3 regions of the Streptomyces sp. NPDC002276 genome follow, and region 3 is predicted to be linked to each of the others. Evidence: predicted binding sites of a transcription regulator. Region 3 holds the regulator's gene; each other region holds the start of a gene.
The links. Region 3 encodes HrcA, which represses chaperone genes, less so after heat shock. Its sites were predicted from a motif close to TTNGCACTCNGNNNNNCNGAGTGCNAA; they were not measured.

Region 1: groL (chaperonin GroEL) is a predicted target of HrcA. The motif match lies at 2,813-2,839, and genes of this name have one in related genera.
Region 2: groES (co-chaperone GroES) is a predicted target of HrcA. The motif match lies at 4,145-4,171, and genes of this name have one in related genera.

What each region holds. Positions count from the first base shown of each region.
Region 1 covers NZ_JBSFCQ010000032.1:34,334-40,789, reverse strand. Annotated here, with positions in the region: gene ACWIHT_RS44390 (glucosyl-3-phosphoglycerate synthase) at 1-19, opposite strand, end outside; SAM riboswitch class I at 202-356, shown strand; gene thrC (threonine synthase) at 372-1,709, shown strand; gene ACWIHT_RS44380 (MoaD/ThiS family protein) at 1,760-2,035, shown strand; gene ACWIHT_RS44375 (cold-shock protein) at 2,467-2,673, shown strand; gene groL (chaperonin GroEL) at 3,002-4,624, shown strand; gene ACWIHT_RS44365 (NADH:flavin oxidoreductase) at 4,839-5,969, shown strand; gene ACWIHT_RS44360 (hypothetical protein) at 6,155-6,456, opposite strand, start outside.
Region 2 covers NZ_JBSFCQ010000002.1:96,418-102,873, forward strand. Annotated here, with positions in the region: gene ACWIHT_RS05560 (RNA polymerase sigma factor) at 1-120, shown strand, start outside; gene ACWIHT_RS05565 (S26 family signal peptidase) at 150-497, opposite strand; gene ACWIHT_RS05570 (class I SAM-dependent methyltransferase) at 538-1,749, opposite strand; gene ACWIHT_RS05575 (polysaccharide deacetylase family protein) at 1,896-2,852, shown strand; gene ACWIHT_RS05580 (hypothetical protein) at 2,849-3,547, shown strand; gene ACWIHT_RS05585 (hypothetical protein) at 3,574-3,996, shown strand; gene groES (co-chaperone GroES) at 4,316-4,624, shown strand; gene groL (chaperonin GroEL) at 4,749-6,374, shown strand.
Region 3 covers NZ_JBSFCQ010000020.1:134,696-141,151, forward strand. Annotated here, with positions in the region: gene ACWIHT_RS38505 (nitronate monooxygenase) at 1-868, opposite strand, end outside; gene dnaJ (molecular chaperone DnaJ) at 1,002-2,135, opposite strand; gene hrcA (heat-inducible transcriptional repressor HrcA) at 2,136-3,152, opposite strand; gene ACWIHT_RS38520 (MBL fold metallo-hydrolase) at 3,325-4,044, shown strand; gene ACWIHT_RS38525 (DUF3097 domain-containing protein) at 4,079-4,888, shown strand; gene ACWIHT_RS38530 (Uma2 family endonuclease) at 4,866-5,444, opposite strand; gene hemW (radical SAM family heme chaperone HemW) at 5,543-6,456, opposite strand, start outside.

The DNA of each region.
Region 1 (6,456 bases), on a different contig from region 3:
GCTCGACTTCCTTCAGCACGTTGCGCGGCTCCTCTGCGTTCTCTCGGCGAGGGCTGGTCACAGACAGTGAGTAAGTGATCCATCTCGCGGTTCGGACGGCTCACTCAACTGTCCTGGCCTTCGGTTACAGTCTTGAACAACGCTGATGACCATCGCATGTCGGGGGCCGTCGGCGAGACAATTGCATACACAACTGAACACCGCTCATCCAGAGGGGCAGAGGGATACGGCCCGTTGAAGCCCCGGCAACCCTCCAGCCGGTCTTGTCGCATGTACACGTACATGTGCCGAGGCTCCCGGCTTGGGAAGGTGCCAAATCCGTCTCATGGCGAAACGCGTCGTGAGGAAGATGAGGAAAGGGCCTCGCCTCCATGGCTGCGCAGACTGTTGCAAGCACCACGAACCCCGCGAAGACGGACACGACCGCCGCGGACCCGAACACCACTTCCGCGAACGCCGTTGATCTCGGCCCCGCCACCGCGCTCTCCTGCCGCGAGTGCGGCCACCGCGTCCCGCTCGGCCCGGTCTTCGCCTGCGAGGAGTGTTTCGGCCCGCTGGAGATCGCCTACGACTTCTCGGCCTACGACACCGAAGAGCTTCGCAAGCGGATCGAAGCGGGCCCCGCGAACATCTGGCGTTACGCGCCCCTGCTGCCCGTCCCCGCGGACGTGGCGACCAAGCCGAACATCAACCCCGGCTGGACCAAGCTCGTCCAGGCCGACAACCTCGCCCGCGAACTCGGCGTGGACGCGGGCAAGTTGTTCGTGAAGGACGACTCCGGCAACCCGACGCACTCCTTCAAGGACCGGGTCGTGGCGCAGGCCATCGAGGCGGCGCGCGCCTTCGACTTCACCACCCTCTCCTGCTCCTCCACCGGCAACCTCGCGGGCGCGGTCGGCGCCGCCGCGGCCCGGGCCGGCTTCCGCTCCTGCGTGTTCATCCCGCACGACCTGGAGCAGGGCAAGGTCGTCATGGCCGCGGTCTACGGCGGCGAGCTGGTCGGCATCGAGGGCAACTACGACGACGTGAACCGCTTCTGCTCCGAGCTGATCGGCGACCCGGCCGGCGAGGGCTGGGGCTTCGTCAACGTCAACCTGCGGCCGTACTACGCGGAGGGCTCCAAGACCCTGGCGTACGAGATCTGCGAGCAGCTCGGCTGGCGGCTCCCGGACCAGCTGGTCGTGCCGATCGCCTCCGGCTCGCAGCTCACGAAGATCGACAAGGGTCTCCAGGAGCTGATCAAGCTCGGTCTCGTCGAGGACAAGCCGTACAAGATCTTCGGCGCGCAGGCGGAGGGCTGCTCGCCGGTGTCCGTGGCCTACAAGGCCGGGCACGACGTGGTCCGCCCCCAGAAGCCGAACACCATCGCCAAGTCCCTGGCCATCGGCAACCCGGCGGACGGGCCGTACGTCCTCGACATCGCGCGTCGCACGGGCGGTGCGGTGGAGGACGTCACCGACGAGCAGTGTGTGGACGCGATCAAGCTGCTGGCGCGGACCGAGGGGATCTTCGCGGAGACCGCGGGCGGGGTGACCGTCGGCGTGACGAGGAAGCTGATCGAGAACGGTCTGCTGGACCCGACGCTGACGACTGTCGTGCTGAACACGGGTGACGGTCTGAAGACGCTGGACGCGGTTGCCGGTACCGGGCTGACCGCGACGATCCGCCCGAGCCTTGAGTCGTTCAGGGAAGCCGGGCTCGCGTCCTGACGGCCCGCGCCCCCAAAAGACAAAGCCGTACCTGACCGGAGGTCCTGAGCATGAGCGTTTCCGTCCGCATCCCCACCATCCTGCGCACCTACACCGGCGGGCAGGCCGAAGTGACCGCCGAAGGCACCACCCTCGCCGAGGTCATCAGCGACCTGGAGAAGAACCACACGGGGATCTCCGCCCGGGTCCTCGACGACCAGGGGAAGCTGCGTCGGTTCGTCAACGTGTACGTCAACGACGACGACGTGCGGTTCGAGCAGGGGCTGGAGACGGCGACTCCGGACGGCGCCGGCGTCTCGATCATCCCGGCCGTCGCCGGAGGCTGATCGTTACCCTAGGTAATGCCGATTACCGAGAGTTCATCGAATTGCCCCCTCCGCGAGAGAAGCGGAGGGGGCAATTCTCTATGGTTGAGCGGGGTACAGTTGGGGAACGCGCTCCACTCGGCATGCCGAACGCATATGAGTACCGGCTCCGCGTGCGATGAGAAGTAGCCAAAGTGTGCAGGTATTTTGCGCCTTATGTGCCCTTTATCCGGCCCGACTTGCCCTGAAGTCGGGCGAATTCTCCGTAAATTCCCGACCGGTCCTGCCCGGAATTCTCGTCGGATTGACCTGTTGCAGACGGCAGTTGGACGGATACATTCGGCCGCGGTCGACGCGTTCCGGCGCACGCCCCCAATCCTGTGGGGGGTGAGGTCTGACCCGGATCCGCGAAGTGTGGATCCGTGCAAGGGCCAGTAATAGGGGAGTTAGGCATGGCTCAGGGCACCGTCAAATGGTTCAACGCGGAGAAGGGGTACGGCTTCATCGCGGTCGACGGTGGTGCGGATGTTTTCGTCCACTACAGCGCGATTCAAATGGACGGCTACCGCACCCTGGAAGAGGGTCAGCGGGTCGATTTCGAGATCTCGCAGGGTCAGAAGGGGCCGCAGGCGGACATGGTCCGGCTCGCGACCAGCTGAAGCACGCGCCGACGAACAGCAGCGACGTTCTTCGTTCCTCACCGAAGGGCTCGTACTCCTGGGGGGTCACCTCCTGGGGTACGGGCCCTTCGGCATGCCCGGAGCCACCGTCCGGGTACCGGTCAGTCCGCGGGAGCCGCTTGCACTCGACCATGCCGAGTGCTAATCATTGGCGTTAGCACTCTGAAGGTGAGAGTGATAACGAAGGATCGGGTCGGTGAGGCCCGCAGGCCAGGTGGCGCAAGGAGCTACAGGGCAGGCGAGCCGTCCGTCGCGGGCGCCAGCGCGGTCCGGAGCAATCCACCCCAGTCCGGGAGGACCACTTCACATGGCCAAGATCATCGCGTTCGACGAGGAGGCGCGGCGAGGCCTTGAGCGCGGCATGAACCAGCTCGCCGACGCCGTCAAGGTCACCCTCGGCCCCAAGGGCCGCAACGTCGTCCTTGAGAAGAAGTGGGGCGCCCCCACGATCACCAACGATGGTGTCTCCATCGCCAAGGAGATCGAGCTGGAGGACCCGTACGAGAAGATCGGCGCCGAGCTGGTCAAGGAAGTCGCCAAGAAGACGGACGACGTCGCCGGTGACGGTACGACCACCGCGACCGTGCTCGCCCAGGCCCTCGTCAAGGAAGGCCTCCGCAACGTAGCCGCGGGCGCCAACCCGATGGCCCTCAAGCGCGGTATCGAGAAGGCCGTCGAGGCTGTCTCCGGTGCCCTCCTTGAGCAGGCCAAGGACGTGGAGACCAAGGAGCAGATCGCTTCTACGGCCTCCATCTCCGCCGCCGACACCCAGATCGGCGAGCTCATCGCCGAGGCGATGGACAAGGTCGGCAAGGAAGGCGTCATCACCGTCGAGGAGTCGCAGACCTTCGGTCTTGAGCTGGAGCTCACCGAGGGCATGCGCTTCGACAAGGGCTACATCTCGGCGTACTTCGCGACCGACATGGAGCGTATGGAGGCCGTCCTCGACGACCCGTACATCCTGATCGCCAACTCCAAGATCGCCAACGTCAAGGACCTGCTCCCGCTCCTGGAGAAGGTCATGCAGTCGGGCAAGCCGCTGCTGATCATCGCCGAGGACGTCGAGGGCGAGGCCCTGTCCACGCTGGTCGTCAACAAGATCCGCGGCACCTTCAAGTCCGTCGCCGTCAAGGCTCCGGGCTTCGGCGACCGCCGCAAGGCCATGCTCGGCGACATCGCGATCCTCACGGGCGGCGAGGTCATCTCCGAGGAGGTCGGCCTCAAGCTGGAGAACGCGACCGTGGACCTCCTCGGCCGCGCCCGCAAGGTCGTCATCACCAAGGACGAGACCACCATCGTCGACGGCTCCGGCTCCGCCGACCAGGTCGCCGGCCGGGTCAACCAGATCCGCGCCGAGATCGAGAACAGCGACTCGGACTACGACCGCGAGAAGCTCCAGGAGCGCCTGGCCAAGCTCGCGGGTGGCGTCGCCGTCATCAAGGCGGGCGCGGCCACCGAGGTCGAGCTGAAGGAGCGCAAGCACCGCATCGAGGACGCCGTTCGCAACGCGAAGGCGGCCGTCGAGGAGGGCATCGTCGCCGGTGGCGGCGTCGCGCTCATCCAGGCGGGTCACGTCTTCGAGAAGCTGGAGCTCGAAGGCGACGAGGCCACCGGTGCCGCGATCGTGAAGCTGGCCCTTGAGGCCCCGCTGAAGCAGATCGCCGTCAACGCCGGCCTTGAGGGCGGCGTCGTGGTGGAGAAGGTCCGCAACCTCACCCCGGGTCACGGCCTCAACGCCGCGACCGGCGAGTACGTGGACCTCATCGCCGAGGGCATCATCGACCCGGCGAAGGTCACGCGCTCCGCGCTGCAGAACGCGGCCTCCATCGCCGCGCTCTTCCTCACCACCGAGGCCGTCATCGCCGACAAGCCGGAGAAGGCGTCCGCGCCGGCCGGCGGCGGCATGCCGGGCGGTGACATGGACTTCTGATCGACCCCTCCCGGTTGATCAACGGTCTTACCGAGGGCGGTACTTCCTGCTTCTGGCGGGGGGTACCGCCCTCGGGCGTGTCCGGGATCACAGGCTGTCGGGTGCGGCGGGTGGAATGACGGGCTTGGCTCGGGGGTTGTCGTTGACGCATGATCGATGCATACGCACATACCGTCCGGTACCCAGTGCCTTGTAGTCCGAGGAGCCCCCACACGTGTCTACGACCGCCCCCGCCTCCCGAGCGGCCGAAGTGCTCGCCCGCCCGATCGTCCTCAACGGCCTGACCGTCCCGAACCGGATCGTGATGGCGCCGATGACCCGGCAGTTCTCGCCGGGCGGCATTCCCGGTGAGGACGTGGTCGGGTACTACTCCCGCCGGGCCGCCGCGGGCGTCGGTCTCATCGTCACCGAGGGCACGTACGTCGGCCACGACTCGGCCGGGCAGAGCGACCGCGTCCCGCGCTTCCACGGCGAGGAGCAGCTCGCGGGCTGGGCGAAGGTCGCCGAGGGCGTGCACGCGGCGGGCGGCACGATCGTGCCGCAGCTGTGGCACATCGGCATGGTCCGCGAGCAGGGCCAGCCGCCGTACGCCGACGCCCCCGCGGTCGGCCCGTCCGGGCTGCGCATCGGCAGCGACGAGGTCACCGGTACGGCCATGACGCAGCGGGACCTGGACGACGTCATCGGCGCCTTCGCCGAGGCCGCGGCCGCCGCCGAGCGCATCGGCTTCGACGGCGTCGAACTGCACGGCGCGCACGGCTATCTCCTCGACCAGTTCCTGTACGCGGGCACCAACCGCCGTACGGACGCCTACGGCGGTGACGCGGTCGCCCGCACCAAGTTCGCGGCGGAGATCGTGGCCGCCGTACGGGAGACGGTCTCGCCGGAGTTCCCGATCATCTTCCGCTACTCGCAGTGGAAGCAGGACGTCTACGGTGCGCGGCTCGCCGAGACTCCGGAGGAGCTGGAGGCGATCCTCACGCCGATCGCCGCGGCCGGTGTCGACGTCTTCCACGCGTCCACCCGCCGTTACTGGCTCCCCGAGTTCGAGGAGACCGGGTCCGAACTCAACCTTGCGGGCTGGACGAAGAAGCTCACCGGCAAGCCGACCATCACGGTTGGGTCGGTCGGCCTCGACGGGGACTTCCTCAAGGGGTTCCGTGGGGAGGGCGCGCCGGTCAAGGGGATCGACGATCTGCTCGACAGCCTTGAGCGCGACGAGTTCGACATGGTCGCGGTGGGGCGGGCGCTGCTTCAGGATCCGGAGTGGGCGGCGAAGGTTCTCGCGGGGCGGGTGGAGGAGTTGGCGCCTTACGATGCGGCGGCGCTGCGCTCGCTGAGCTGAGCTGAGTTGAGCTGGGGTTTTGTTGTGCGGTCGGTGGGGGTGCGGCTGAGGGTTTTTCGCCCCCGCCGCCCCTTCCCGTCCCGTCACTGGGGGCTGCGCCCCCAGACCCCCATCGGCCCTGAAGGGGCCTCGTCCTCAAACTCCCCCAGAGGGGGGACCCCCAACGGGCTGATTTCGCCAGCCGCTCAGCCTGCGATGCGGGCGAAGAAGCCGAGGGCTATCGAGTACGGCGCCAGCAGTAGGAGCATGGGGCGGAGGGCGCGGCCCTTCTGGTCGCCGCCGGCGGTGTAGGCGAGGGCGCTGGAGAAGCTGCCGCTCATGACCGCGCTCGGGGTGAATCCGAACACGTCCCCCCAGCTCTCGATCACGACCGAGGCGCCCGCGTGGCCGACGACGGCGAGGAGGGCGCAGACCAGGTTGAGGCGGTCGTCCAACGGACGCCAGACCGGGCCGCCTTTGCGCCCGTGTCCGGTGAACCGGGCGATGG
Region 2 (6,456 bases), on a different contig from region 3:
TCGCGCCTCGGCCGTACGACGGAGGCGAAGGAGGAGTTCGTACGAGCGGCTTCGTTGGCACGCAACGAACGCGAACGCCAACTCCTGCTGCGCAGGGCCGAAGAGGAAGAGGCGGACTAATGCGGGACTAGTGCGGGACCAGTGCCCCGTCAAGCCGCGACGGTCTTGCCCGCGGCTCCCGGCCGGGCGACGTCGTCGACCGCCACACAGATGCCGAAGACGCGGTCGTGGCCGGTCCAGCCGTTGACGCGGCCACGGTTGTTGCTGATCTGCACCCGCTTCCTGGCCAGGTCCACGGACGACACCAGGTGCAGGTAGACCGTCCCGGCGACACGGGCGAGGACGATGTCTCCGACCGTCACCTTCGACGGGTCGACCGGAGCGACGACCACCCGCTGGCGACTGCGTATCAGCGGGACCATCGAGGAGCCGCTGGGTCGGAACGTCACCGTGGCCCCGCCGGCGACCCTGCCCGCCACTGCGTCCAGTGCACCCATCCGATGAGCGTGGCAGGTTCCCTCGCGTCAACCCACCGATTTATTTCTCCATGACCGGCCGTCCGATCAACATCGCCGGTGCCCCCGCCACCCGAGTCAGGAACACCGTCGCCGAGTTGGGCCCCTGAGGCTTCACCTTCCGGCGCAGTTCCTCCGGTTCGACGGCCGATCCCCGTTTCTTCACGGTGAGTACGCCCACCTCCCGCTCCCGCAGCAGTGCCTTCAACTTCTTGACGCCGAAGGGGAGTTGGTCGGTGATCTCGTAGGCGGAGGCGTGCGGGGTCGGCCGTAGGTCATCGGCGGTGATGTAGGCGATGGTCTCGTCGACGAGTCCGCCCCCGACCTCCTCCGCGACCTCGGCGACGAGGTGGGCGCGGATGACGGCGCCGTCGGGCTCGTACAAGTACCGTCCAACGGAACGGACTTCGGGGTCGGGCAGTCCGCGTCCGTGCAGAACTCGCGGGCCGGGGAGGAGAGTTGCCCGTACGGCACCCGGCCGCACCCCCGCCCCGAACCACAGCACCGCCTCCTTCACATCGCCGCCGTCCGAGATCCACTCCGCCTCGGCCGTCTCCGGGATCGCCTCGTGCGGGACGCCGGGCGCGATCTTCAGCGCGGCGAGCGGGGCCGTCGTAGCGGCGGCGACGGCCCAGGAGAGCGGGGGTGAGTACGCCTCGGGGTCGAAGATGCGGCCCCGGCCGCCGCGTCGCGCGGGGTCGACGAACACGGCGTCGTACGCGGACGTGTCGACGTTCGTGACATCCGCCTCGCGCACCTCGATGAGGTCGGCGAGGCCCAGTGCCGCGGCGTTCGCGCGGGCCACCGCGACCGTCAGGGGATCGCGGTCCACGGCCAGCACGCGCACCCCGGCCCGGGCCAGCGCGATCGCGTCGCCGCCGATTCCGCAGCACAGGTCGGCGACGGAGGTCACGCCCAGTTCGCGCAGTCGCCCGGCGCGGTAGGTGGCGACGGTGGACCGGGTGGACTGTTCGAAGCCGTTCGGGGTGAAGAACATCCTGTCGGCGTCCTCGGGCGTGAACTTCGCCGCCGCCGCCCGTTGCCGCAGCCTGGCCTGGCCGAGGGCCGCCGAGACGAGGTCGGCGGGGTGCTCGCGGCGCAGCCGGGTCGCGACGGCGAGTTCCTTGGCCGGGTCGGTGCCGCGGACCTCGTCGAGGAGGGCGCGGCCCTCGGGGGTGAGCAGGGCGGCGAAGGCGAGTACGGGGTCGTATGCGGGGGCATGGGGGTCGTTCACCGGGACATTGTGGGCCAGTCGGTGGACGGTGCGCCTCCGGTGGCGGTGTGTTGGCGGTGTCGGCACGGGATCGGGGCCGGGGCCTGAAAAGATCCGACCCCATGCGAGTAGTCGTACAAAATGACATCAATCGGACGTGTGAACGCATGGAGGGCCGAGGGAGTCGCCGGGGCAGTCGGGGGCGTCGAGGGTGGAAGCCGGGCGTCCGTGGCGCGCTGGCCGCCCTCGCGCTCGCCGCACTCGCCTCCGGCTGCGGCCAGTCCGGCTCCGGAACGACCGCGCACCCGGCGCACCCGGCGCCTCCCGCGCACGGCGCGCAGCCCCTGCACGCGCCCCCGGCCCGCGCGCTCGACTCCTACGCCACCAGGCTGCGTGCCGCCTACGCCGCCCGGGTCGCCGCCGCGAAGCGCTGGGGGTTGGCGAAGGTGCCGCTCCAGGCCCCGTCGGCCCCCGCGCACAAGCCGGAGATCACCGCGCGCAAGGGCTTCGAGGTGGACGACCAGGAGGAGCTGAACCTCCCGCCGGTCTTCACGACGATCCCCACCAAGCAGAAGATCGTCTTCCTCACGATCGACGACGGCGAGAACAAGGACCCCGCGTTCCTGCGGATGATGGACGAGCTGAAGATCCCGTACACGGCCTTCCTCAGCAACTACCTGGTCAAGGACGACTACGGCTACTTCAGGAAGATGCAGGCCCAGGGCCACACGATCAACAACCACACCCTCACGCACCCCTACCTGCCGGGCCTGTCCTACGCCGAGCAGAAGCGCGAGATCTGCGGCATGCAGGACATCGTGAAGAAGCAGTTCGGCAAGGCCCCGACCGTCTTCCGGCCGCCGTACGGGAACTACAACCACGACACCCTCGTCGCCGCGAAGTCCTGCGGCATCAAGTACGCCCCGATCTGGGACGAGGAGGTCTTCGTCGACCACTGGGAGTACCGCGAGGACGACCAGCAACTGCACCCCGGCGACATCGTGCTGACCCACTTCCGGGGCCGTGCGGACTGGAAGGGCACGATGGTCGACGACATGCGCCGCTTCCTCGGCAAGGTCACGGCCGAGGGCTACGCGGTGGCCCGCCTTGAGGACTACCTGTGAGGGTCCGGGTACCGGTGGCCGTCGCCCTGGCGGCCACCCTCCTCACCGGCTGCGCCCAGTCCGTCGACCCCATCGAACGGCTCGGCAAGAAGGCCGCCCAGCGCGTGCACCCGCACGGCCCGGCCCCCGAACAGCCGTACCGCCACTGGGGTTTGACGGCCCCTCTGACCCCCGCCCCGAAACCGTCCCCCGGACCCCCCGCCCGCTCGGCGGGCCCCGGCCTCCCACCCGTCGTGGACCACGTCCGCACCCACGACAAGGTCGTCTTCCTGACCTACGACCACACCGCGGGCGCCCGCCCGGACCCGAACTTCGCCGACATGGTCCGCGAACTGCGCCTCCCCGTAACGGAGTTCCGCACACCGCCGGGGCCCGCCCGCTTCACTGGCCTGCCCTACGACGCCCAACGCACCGAGATCTGCGGCCACTTGGCCCGCCCCCGGCCCCGGCTGCTCCGGCCCCCCGACGGCACGTACGACACGACGACCCGCCGGGCCGCCGGCGACTGCGGCATCTCCGCACTGGTCCTCTGGCGCGCCTCCACGACCACCGGAACCCTCACCTACGCCCGAGGCGCCCACCGCCTCGCCCCCGGCGACATCGTCCGCATCACCCCGACCGACACGACGGCCCGACTGCTCCGGGGGATCCAGGAGCGGGGCCTGACGGTGGGCCGCCTGGAGGACTACCTCTAGCCTGCGGTGCACGGAAAGGGGCTGCGATGGGTGGCAACGAGTGGACCTCGACGGGGCCGTACCAGAAGGATCTTGAGTCGGCGTTCCGGCAGGCGCAGAAACAGGAACTGGCCAGGTGCGACCACGGGTTCCCGGGGCGGGACATCCTCGAACTGTGCGAGGACGAGGCCTGGGCGGAGTACATCCTGACGGGCGGCACGTCCTCCGTACTCGACTTCTACGACCTCGTCGACGCCGCGTCCGGGGACGAGGTCGCCATGCTGCGCCCCCTGACCGAGGACGAGGTGCGCGACTGGGCACCGGAGGGCAGACCCACCCGTGAGCGCTGGACCGCCGCGCTCCGCAGCGGGGCCGCGACCTTCCCGGGCCGTGGGTCCGGCCGCTGCACGATCCTCTATCGCGACGACGAGCCGACGGAGATCGGCTACTGGGGCTGCACGGCGGACTAGAGCCTCTCGAACGCCGGTCGGCACCATCAGCCCGTCCGGCGTTTGAGGACGAGGCCGTCCAGGCCGAAGGGGGGTCTGGGGGCACAGCCCCCAGGGACGGCAACCACAGCCAACGGTCACCAAAAAATCCGGTCAAGCGCCGCAGGCATTGGCACTCCGCTTGACCGAGTGCTAATCGCGGTCATAGTCTCAGACCTGGCACTCCCCCCTGGAGAGTGCCAATAGCGACGGGCAGGTCCGGCACCCGCGACGACGGATCCACCTGGTCGCCACCTCAGACAGTTAACCCCGTGAGATCTCCGAAGGGGGAGGTCGGATCGTGACGACCACCAGCTCCAAGGTTGCCATCAAGCCGCTTGAGGACCGCATTGTGGTCCAGCCGCTCGACGCCGAGCAGACCACGGCCTCTGGCCTGGTCATCCCGGACACGGCCAAGGAGAAGCCCCAGGAGGGCGTCGTCCTGGCCGTTGGCCCGGGCCGCTTCGAGAACGGCGAGCGCCTGCCGCTCGACGTCAAGACCGGCGACATCGTGCTGTACAGCAAGTACGGCGGCACCGAAGTGAAGTACAGCGGCGAGGAATACCTCGTCCTCTCGGCCCGCGACGTGCTCGCGGTCATCGAGAAGTAATTCGCTTCACCTCAAGCACATTCAGTATGTGAGCTGCGCCCCTGGCCCCCGCGACCTTATGAAGCCGGGTGTCAGGGGCGTGGTTCGTTTCACCCACGTTTTCCGAGAGGGCTGAACCGCTCCCATGGCGAAGATCCTGAAGTTCGACGAGGACGCCCGTCGCGCCCTTGAGCGCGGCGTCAACAAGCTTGCCGACACGGTGAAGGTGACGATCGGCCCCAAGGGCCGCAACGTCGTCATCGACAAGAAGTTCGGCGCCCCCACCATCACCAACGACGGTGTCACCATCGCCCGCGAGGTCGAGCTCGACGACCCGTACGAGAACCTCGGTGCCCAGCTGGTGAAGGAGGTGGCGACCAAGACCAACGACATCGCGGGTGACGGCACCACCACCGCCACCGTGCTCGCCCAGGCGCTCGTCCGCGAGGGCCTGCGCAACGTCGCCGCCGGCGCCTCCCCGGCCTCCCTGAAGAAGGGCATCGACGCCGCCGTCAAGGCCATCTCCGACGAGCTGCTCGCCACCGCGCGGCCCATCGACGACAAGGCCGACATCGCGGCCGTCGCCGGTCTGTCCGCGCAGGACAGCCAGGTCGGCGAGCTCATCGCCGAGGCGATGGACAAGGTCGGCAAGGACGGTGTCATCACCGTCGAGGAGTCCAACACCTTCGGTCTGGAGCTGGACTTCACCGAGGGCATGGCCTTCGACAAGGGCTACCTGTCGCCGTACTTCGTGACGGACCAGGAGCGGATGGAAGCGGTCCTTGAGGACCCGTACATCCTCATCCACCAGGGCAAGATCAGCTCCATCCAGGACCTGCTGCCGCTGCTGGAGAAGGTCATCCAGGCCAACGCCTCCAAGCCGCTGCTGATCATCGCCGAGGACGTCGAGGGCGAGGCCCTGTCGACCCTGGTCGTGAACAAGATCCGCGGCACGTTCAACGCGGTCGCGGTCAAGGCCCCCGGCTTCGGCGACCGCCGCAAGGCGATGCTCGGCGACCTCGCCACCCTCACCGGCGGTCAGGTCATCGCCGAGGAGGTCGGCCTCAAGCTCGACCAGGTCGGCCTGGACGTGCTGGGCTCCGCCCGCCGCGTGACCGTCACCAAGGACGACACGACCGTCGTCGACGGTGCCGGTGACTCCTCCGAGGTCGCGGGCCGCGTCAACCAGATCAAGGCCGAGATCGAGAACACCGACTCCGACTGGGACCGCGAGAAGCTCCAGGAGCGCCTCGCGAAGCTGGCCGGCGGCGTGTGCGTGATCAAGGTCGGCGCCGCCACCGAGGTGGAGCTGAAGGAGAAGAAGCACCGTCTGGAGGACGCCATCTCCGCGACCCGCGCCGCGGTCGAGGAGGGCATCGTCTCCGGTGGTGGCTCCGCTCTGGTCCACGCCTCCAAGGTCCTTGAGGGCAACCTCGGCAAGACCGGCGACGAGGCCACCGGTGTCGCGGTCGTGCGCCGCGCGGTCGTCGAGCCGCTGCGCTGGATCGCCGAGAACGCCGGCCTTGAGGGCTACGTCATCACCTCCAAGGTCGCCGACCTGGAGCCCGGCCAGGGCTTCAACGCCGCGACCGGCGAGTACGGCGACCTGGTCAAGGCCGGTGTCATCGACCCGGTCAAGGTCACCCGCTCCGCCCTGGAGAACGCCGCCTCCATCGCCTCCCTGCTTCTCACGACCGAGACCCTGGTCGTCGAGAAGAAGGAAGAGGAGGAGTCGGCCGCCGGTGGTCACGGCCACGGCCACTCCCACTGACGCAGGTCGGTGAACCCGTAGTACACCGAAGGCCCGGCGCCCCTCTGGGGGAGCCGGGCCTTCGTGTCGCCGTCACCGTCGG
Region 3 (6,456 bases):
CGTACGGGCCGTGCTCGCGCATGAAGCGGTTGACCAGGCCGCGGGCCGGGCGGCCGGAGAACGCGCGGGTCAACTCGGTACGGGTGAAAAGGGGGTTGGTGAGTGCCTGCTTGTGCACGGCGTTCGCCGCGGACTCGGGGGTGGCGAGGAACGCCGTGCCGAGCTGGGCAGCGCTCGCGCCCGCCGCGAGGGCGGCGGCGATCTGGCTGCCGCGCATCAGACCACCGGCGGCGACGATCGGCAGGCTCACGGTCTCGCGGATCTGGGCGACCAGGGAGAGCAGGCCTATGCCGGAGCCGTCGTTCTCCGGGAGGTCGCGGTGGGTGCCCTGGTGGCCGCCGGCCTCGACGCCCTGCGCGATCACCGCGTCGGCACCGGCCCGCTCCACGGCGAGGGCCTCCTCGGCGGTGGTGGCGGTGACGAGGGTGAAGGTACCGGCCCGGCGCAGCGAGTCCAGCACCTCACGGGTGGGGACGCCGAAGTGGAAGGAGGCGAAGGACACCGGGTTGTCGAGCAGTACGGACAGCTTCGCGTCGTAGCCGTCCTCGCGGCCGCTGTCCGGGTCGCCGAGTTCCGTGTCGTACCAGGTGGCCTCGCCGGCCAGCTGATGGGCGTAGACGTCGACGGCCGCCTTGTCCGCGTACTCGGGCTGCGGCATGAAGAGGTTCACGCCGAAGGGGCGGGACGTCAGGCTCCGCAGCTGCTTGATCTCCTGGTACATGCCGTCGGCGGTCTTGTACCCGGCGGCGAGGAATCCCAGCCCGCCGGCCTCGGACACGGCCGCGGCGAGCTGCGGGACGGAGACACCGCCCGCCATCGGGGCCTGCACGATCGGATGAGGGAAGAGATCGGTCAGCGCGGAGGACATGACGGCATGTTGTCACGTCCTCCGAACAAGTCCGAATCCGGCCATCCGCCCGGCATAGGACAGACGCATGCCCGCTACGGGGCACGCTTTCCCCTCGGGCGGAGGCCGGTTCGACGACCGTTCGACGATCGGTTCAGCGACCGTTGAACGCGTCCTTCAGGCGGGAGAACAGGCCCTGCTGCCCGGGCTGGAACGTCCCCATGGGGCGCTCCTCGCCGCGCAGTTTCGCCAGTTCCCTCAGCAGGCGTTCCTGCTCCACGTCGAGCTTGGTCGGGGTGGTGACCTCGACGTGCACGATGAGGTCGCCCCGGCCGCCGCCACGCAGATGCGTGATGCCTCTGGTGTGCAGCGGGATCGACTGGCCGGACTGGGTGCCCGGTCGGATGTCGACCTCCTCCATGCCGTCCAGCGTCTCCAACGGCACCTTCGTGCCGAGGGACGCGGCTGTCATGGGGAGGGTGACCGTGCAGTGCAGGTCGTCGCCGCGGCGCTGGAACATCGCGTGCGGCAGCTCGTGGATCTCGACGTACAGGTCACCGGCGGGGCCGCCGCCGGGGCCGACCTCGCCCTCGCCCGCGAGCTGGATCCGCGTGCCGTTGTCCACACCGGCCGGGATCTTCACCGTGAGGGTGCGCCGCGAGCGGACGCGGCCGTCACCGGCGCACTCCGGGCACGGCGTCGGCACGACGGTGCCGAAGCCCTGGCACTGCGGGCAGGGGCGGGACGTCATGACCTGGCCCAGGAAGGACCGGGTCACCTGCGAGACCTCACCGCGACCGCGACACATGTCGCAGGTCTGCGCGGAGGTGCCGGGGGCCGCTCCCTCGCCGTTGCAGGTGTTGCAGACGACGGCCGTGTCGACCTGGATGTCCTTCGTGGTGCCGAAGGCCGCCTCGTCCAGCTCGATCTCCAGCCGGATCATGGCGTCCTGGCCCCGGCGGGTGCGCGAGCGCGGTCCGCGCTGCGACGCCGTACCGAAGAACGCGTCCATGATGTCCGAGAAGTTCCCGAAGCCGCCCGCGCCGAAGCCCGCGCCCGCGCCGCCCGCCTGCGAGAGGGGGTCACCGCCGAGGTCGTAGACCTGCTTCTTCTGCGGGTCCGAGAGCACCTCGTAGGCGGCGTTGATCTCCTTGAACCGCTCCTGGGTCTTCGGGTCCGGATTCACGTCCGGGTGCAGCTCGCGCGCGAGCCGGCGGAAGGCCTTCTTGATCTCATCCTGCGACGCGTCGCGACGCACGCCGAGAACGGCGTAGTAGTCCGTGGCCACTTAGGACTCCGCCAGGATCTGTCCGACGTACCGTGCCACTGCGCGTACCGCTCCCATCGTTCCCGGGTAATCCATGCGGGTCGGTCCGACCACGCCGAGCTTGGCGACTGCCTCGCCGCCCGAACCGTAGCCGACCGACACCACGGAAGTGGAGTTGAGTCCCTCGTAGGCGTTCTCGTGACCGATCCGTACGGTCATGCCCGAATCCCCCGCCTCACCAAGCAACTTGAGGAGGACGACCTGCTCCTCCAGGGCTTCCAGGATGGGGCGGATGGTGAGGGGAAAGTCATGTCCGAAGCGGGTGAGATTGGCGGTGCCGCCGATCATCAGCCGCTCCTCGGTCTCCTCGACGAGGGTCTCCAGGAGGGTGGAGAGCACCGTCGCGACCGTGCCGCGGTCCTCGTTCTCGAAGGCGTCCGGCAGGTCCTGCACGAGTTGCGGCACGTCCGCGAAGCGGCGGGCCGCGATCCGGCTGTTGAGCCGCGCGCGTAGATCCGCGAGCGAGGACTCCCCGAAGGGGGCCGGGCAGTCCACCATGCGCTGCTCGACCCGCCCGGTGTCGGTGATCAGCACGAGCATCACGCGCGCGGGAGCCAGCGACAGCAGCTCCACGTGCCGGACGGTCGAGCGGGTCAGCGAGGGGTACTGCACGACGGCGACCTGCCGGGTGAGCTGCGCGAGCAGCCGTACCGTACGGCCGACGACGTCGTCGAGGTCGACCGCGCCGTCGAGGAAGTTCTGGATCGCCTTGCGCTCGGGGCCGGTCATCGGCTTGACGCCGGCGAGCTTGTCGACGAAGAGGCGATAGCCCTTGTCCGTGGGAATGCGCCCGGCGCTGGTGTGCGGCTGGGCGATGTAGCCCTCGTCCTCCAGGGCGGCCATGTCGTTGCGCACGGTCGCCGGGGAGACGCCGAGGCTGTGCCGCTCGGTGAGCGCCTTGGACCCGACCGGCTCCTCGGTGCCGACGTAGTCCTGGACGATGGCGCGCAGCACCTGAAGCCTGCGTTCGCTGAGCATCGCGCACACCTCCAGTTCTGGTCGCCGTTTTGTTGCCGGGCTGCCCTTTCCTGGCACTCTGTGCGCGTGAGTGCCAGCGTTCCCCGGCCCAGTGTACGGCCGTGAGGTACACCCCGGGCAAGGCCGGTCCCGCGATGTCAATCCCTGGTGCCCTCACCGTTAGCGTCGCCGTATGACGGTGACTTGGGAAGAGGCGGGGTGGGAGCGGCTGGCCGCCGGGGTGGGCCGGTGCCGGCTGCCTGGCTGGGACTGCACGGTCGGACTGGTCGTCGGAGGCGGCTCGGCGCTCATGATCGACGCCGGGTCGAGTGTGGCGGAGGGCGCGCGGTTGCGTACGGCGGCGCAGGCGCTCGCCGGGGGCCGTGTGACCCATCTCGCGCTCACCCACGCCCATTTCGACCATGTCTTCGGGGCGGCGGTCTTTGCCGGGGCGACGGTTCTCGCGGCCGGGGGCCTGAGCGAGGTGTTCGAGGGCGGCGGTGAGGAGTTGCGGGCCGACGCGGTGCGCAACGGTCTGGATCCGCGGGCGGCGGAGAACGCGGCGGACACCCTCGTGTGCCCCAGTGAATACGTGTGGGGCACCGAGGTGCTCGACCTGGACGGCGGCCCGGAGGTCCGGCTCGTGGCGACCCGCGGACACACCGCCCACGATCTCGCGGTCCTCGTCCTCGGCTCCCCGGCGGTCGTGTTCTGCGGCGATCTGGTCGAGGAGTCCGGCGCACCGCAGGCGGGCCCGGACGCCGTACCGGCGCACTGGCCGGCCGCGCTCGACAGGCTCCTCTCCCTCGGCGGCGAGGACGCGCTGTACGTGCCCGGTCACGGAGCGGTGGTGGACGCGGGGTTCGTGCGGGCCCAACGGGACGCGTTGGCAACCCGTTTCGGCGTGTCGTGAAACCGGGCGGGCCGGTTCTCCTATCGTCATCCGAATGCGCCAGTACTCCGCCGACCTGACCCCGCCGTGGAAGAAGCCGAAGCCAGTACCCGAGGTCGCCGCGGAGGCGGGCCTGGTGGTCGAGGAGCCCGGCACCGGTTTCTGCGGCGCGGTGATCCGCTGCGAGGCCGGCACGGTCACCCTGGAGGACCGCTTCGGCAAGCACCGGGTGTTCCCCCTGGAACCGCGCGGCTTCCTCCTGGAGGGCCGCGTGGTGACCCTGGTGAAACCGGTGTCGAGTCCGCTACGGCCCACTCGTACGGCGTCCGGTTCGGTCGCCGTTCCCGGTGCACGCGCGCGCGTGGCCCGCGCCGGGCGGATCTACGTCGAGGGGCGGCACGACGCGGAACTGGTCGAGCGGGTGTGGGGCGACGACCTGCGCATCGAGGGCGTGGTGGTCGAGTACCTGGAGGGCGTCGACGACCTGCCGGCCGTCGTGGACGAGTTCGCTCCGGGCCCGGACGCGCGGTTGGGCATCCTGGTGGACCACTTGGTGCCGGGCACCAAGGAGTGGCGCATCGCCCAGTCGGTCACCAGCGAGCACGCGCTCGTCGTCGGCCACCCCTACATCGACATCTGGGAGGCCGTGAAACCGTCCTCCGTGGGCATCGCCGCGTGGCCCAGGATCCCGCACGGGCAGGACTGGAAGACGGGGGTGTGCCGGTCCCTGGGTTGGCCGGAAAACACCGGTGCGGTGTGGCAGGCGATTCTGGCCAAGGTGGGGTCGTACAAGGATCTTGAGCCGGAACTGCTGGGGCGGGTGGAGGAGTTGATCGACTTCGTCACGGATAGCGGTGAGGTCTGACGTCGGGGAACGTTCCGAACTCGCTGGTGTCCAGTTCGAGTCCCAGAACCTCAAGCGGGACCGGATTGCCGAACTTGATGATCTCCTGGCTGAGGTAGTCGGCATCCTCACCCTGGCCTGCGGGCTTCGTGAGCAGGACGCATTGCGCCATGATCGGATCGAGAATCAGATACGCAGGGACCTTACCCGCCGCGTAAATGGACCTCTTGACCAAGTAATCCTGATGAACGCTGGACTTGGAGACGACCTCGACAACCATGGTGACCAGCTGGGAGGGCAGAAGATGACCCGAAGCAGGCAGCACATCAGGGGCCACCACGACCAGATCCGGGATGGGCACACTCTCCTCGCCGACGATGTCGACATCCTGGGTCTGGATGGGATACCAGCGATCCATGGGGATCTGCCGCTGTGTGTGCAGCACGACCAGGTTGTGCACCAGATCTGGGCTGGCCATCATCACAATTACCCCCCGGAGGAGCTCAGCCTTGACGCCCTCAGGAGGCTCGAACTTGTCGAGGTAATGGGCCAATCCGCGCTCGTCCACAACGGTCATCTCCATGACCTCCCATCCGCCGCGTCCTTTTGGCGGCAGCCTACGAACCAGGTTAGGGACCGAACCCGCGTTCCGCACTGATTCACTCCCCCGAGTGATCAGTCCACCAGGTCCCGTACCACCGCGTCCGCCAGCAGCCGCCCCCGCAACGTGAGCACGGCACGCCCCTCGTCGTAGGGCCGCTGCTGCAACAGTCCGTCGGTGAGGGCACGGCGGGACGCCTTGAGGCCGTCCTCGTGGAGGAGGTCCAGCGGCGCGCCCTCCCGGAGTCGTAGCTCCAGCAGGATCCGCTCCACCCGGCGGTCCTCCGCCGTGAGGATCTCCCGGCCCGCGCCCGGGGAGCGCCCGGCGGCGAGGGCGCCCGCGTACGCGCCGGGGTGCTTCACGTTCCACCAGCGGACGCCGCCGACGTGGGAGTGCGCTCCGGGGCCCGCGCCCCACCAGTCGGCGCCGCGCCAGTAGAGCTCGTTGTGCAGACAACGGCCGGAATTCGACGTCGCCCAGTTCGAGACCTCGTACCAGTCGAAACCCGCCGCCGACATCACCTCGTCGGCGATGAGGTACCGGTCGGCGTGGACGTCGTCGTCCGTCATCGGGACCTCGCCGCGGCGGATGCGGCGGGCCAGCTGGGTGCCCTCCTCGACGATCAGGGCGTAGGCGCTGATGTGGTCGGGGCCCGCGCCGAGGGCCGCGTCGAGGGAGGCGCGCCAGTCGTCGTCGCTCTCGCCCGGGGTCCCGTAGATCAGGTCGAGGTTGACGTGGTCGAAGCCGGCCGCGCGGGCCTCGGACACGCAGGCCTCGGGGCGGCCGGGGGTGTGGGTGCGGTCCAGCACCTTCAGTACGTGCTGTTTCGCGCTCTGCATGCCGAAGGAGACGCGGTTGAAGCCGCCGTCGCGGAGGGCCGCGAGGTAGGCGGGGTCCACCGACTCCGGGTTGGCCTCCGTGGTGATCTCCGCGTCCGGGGCGAGACCGAACTCGTCCCTGATCGCGCCCAGCATCCGGACGAGATCGC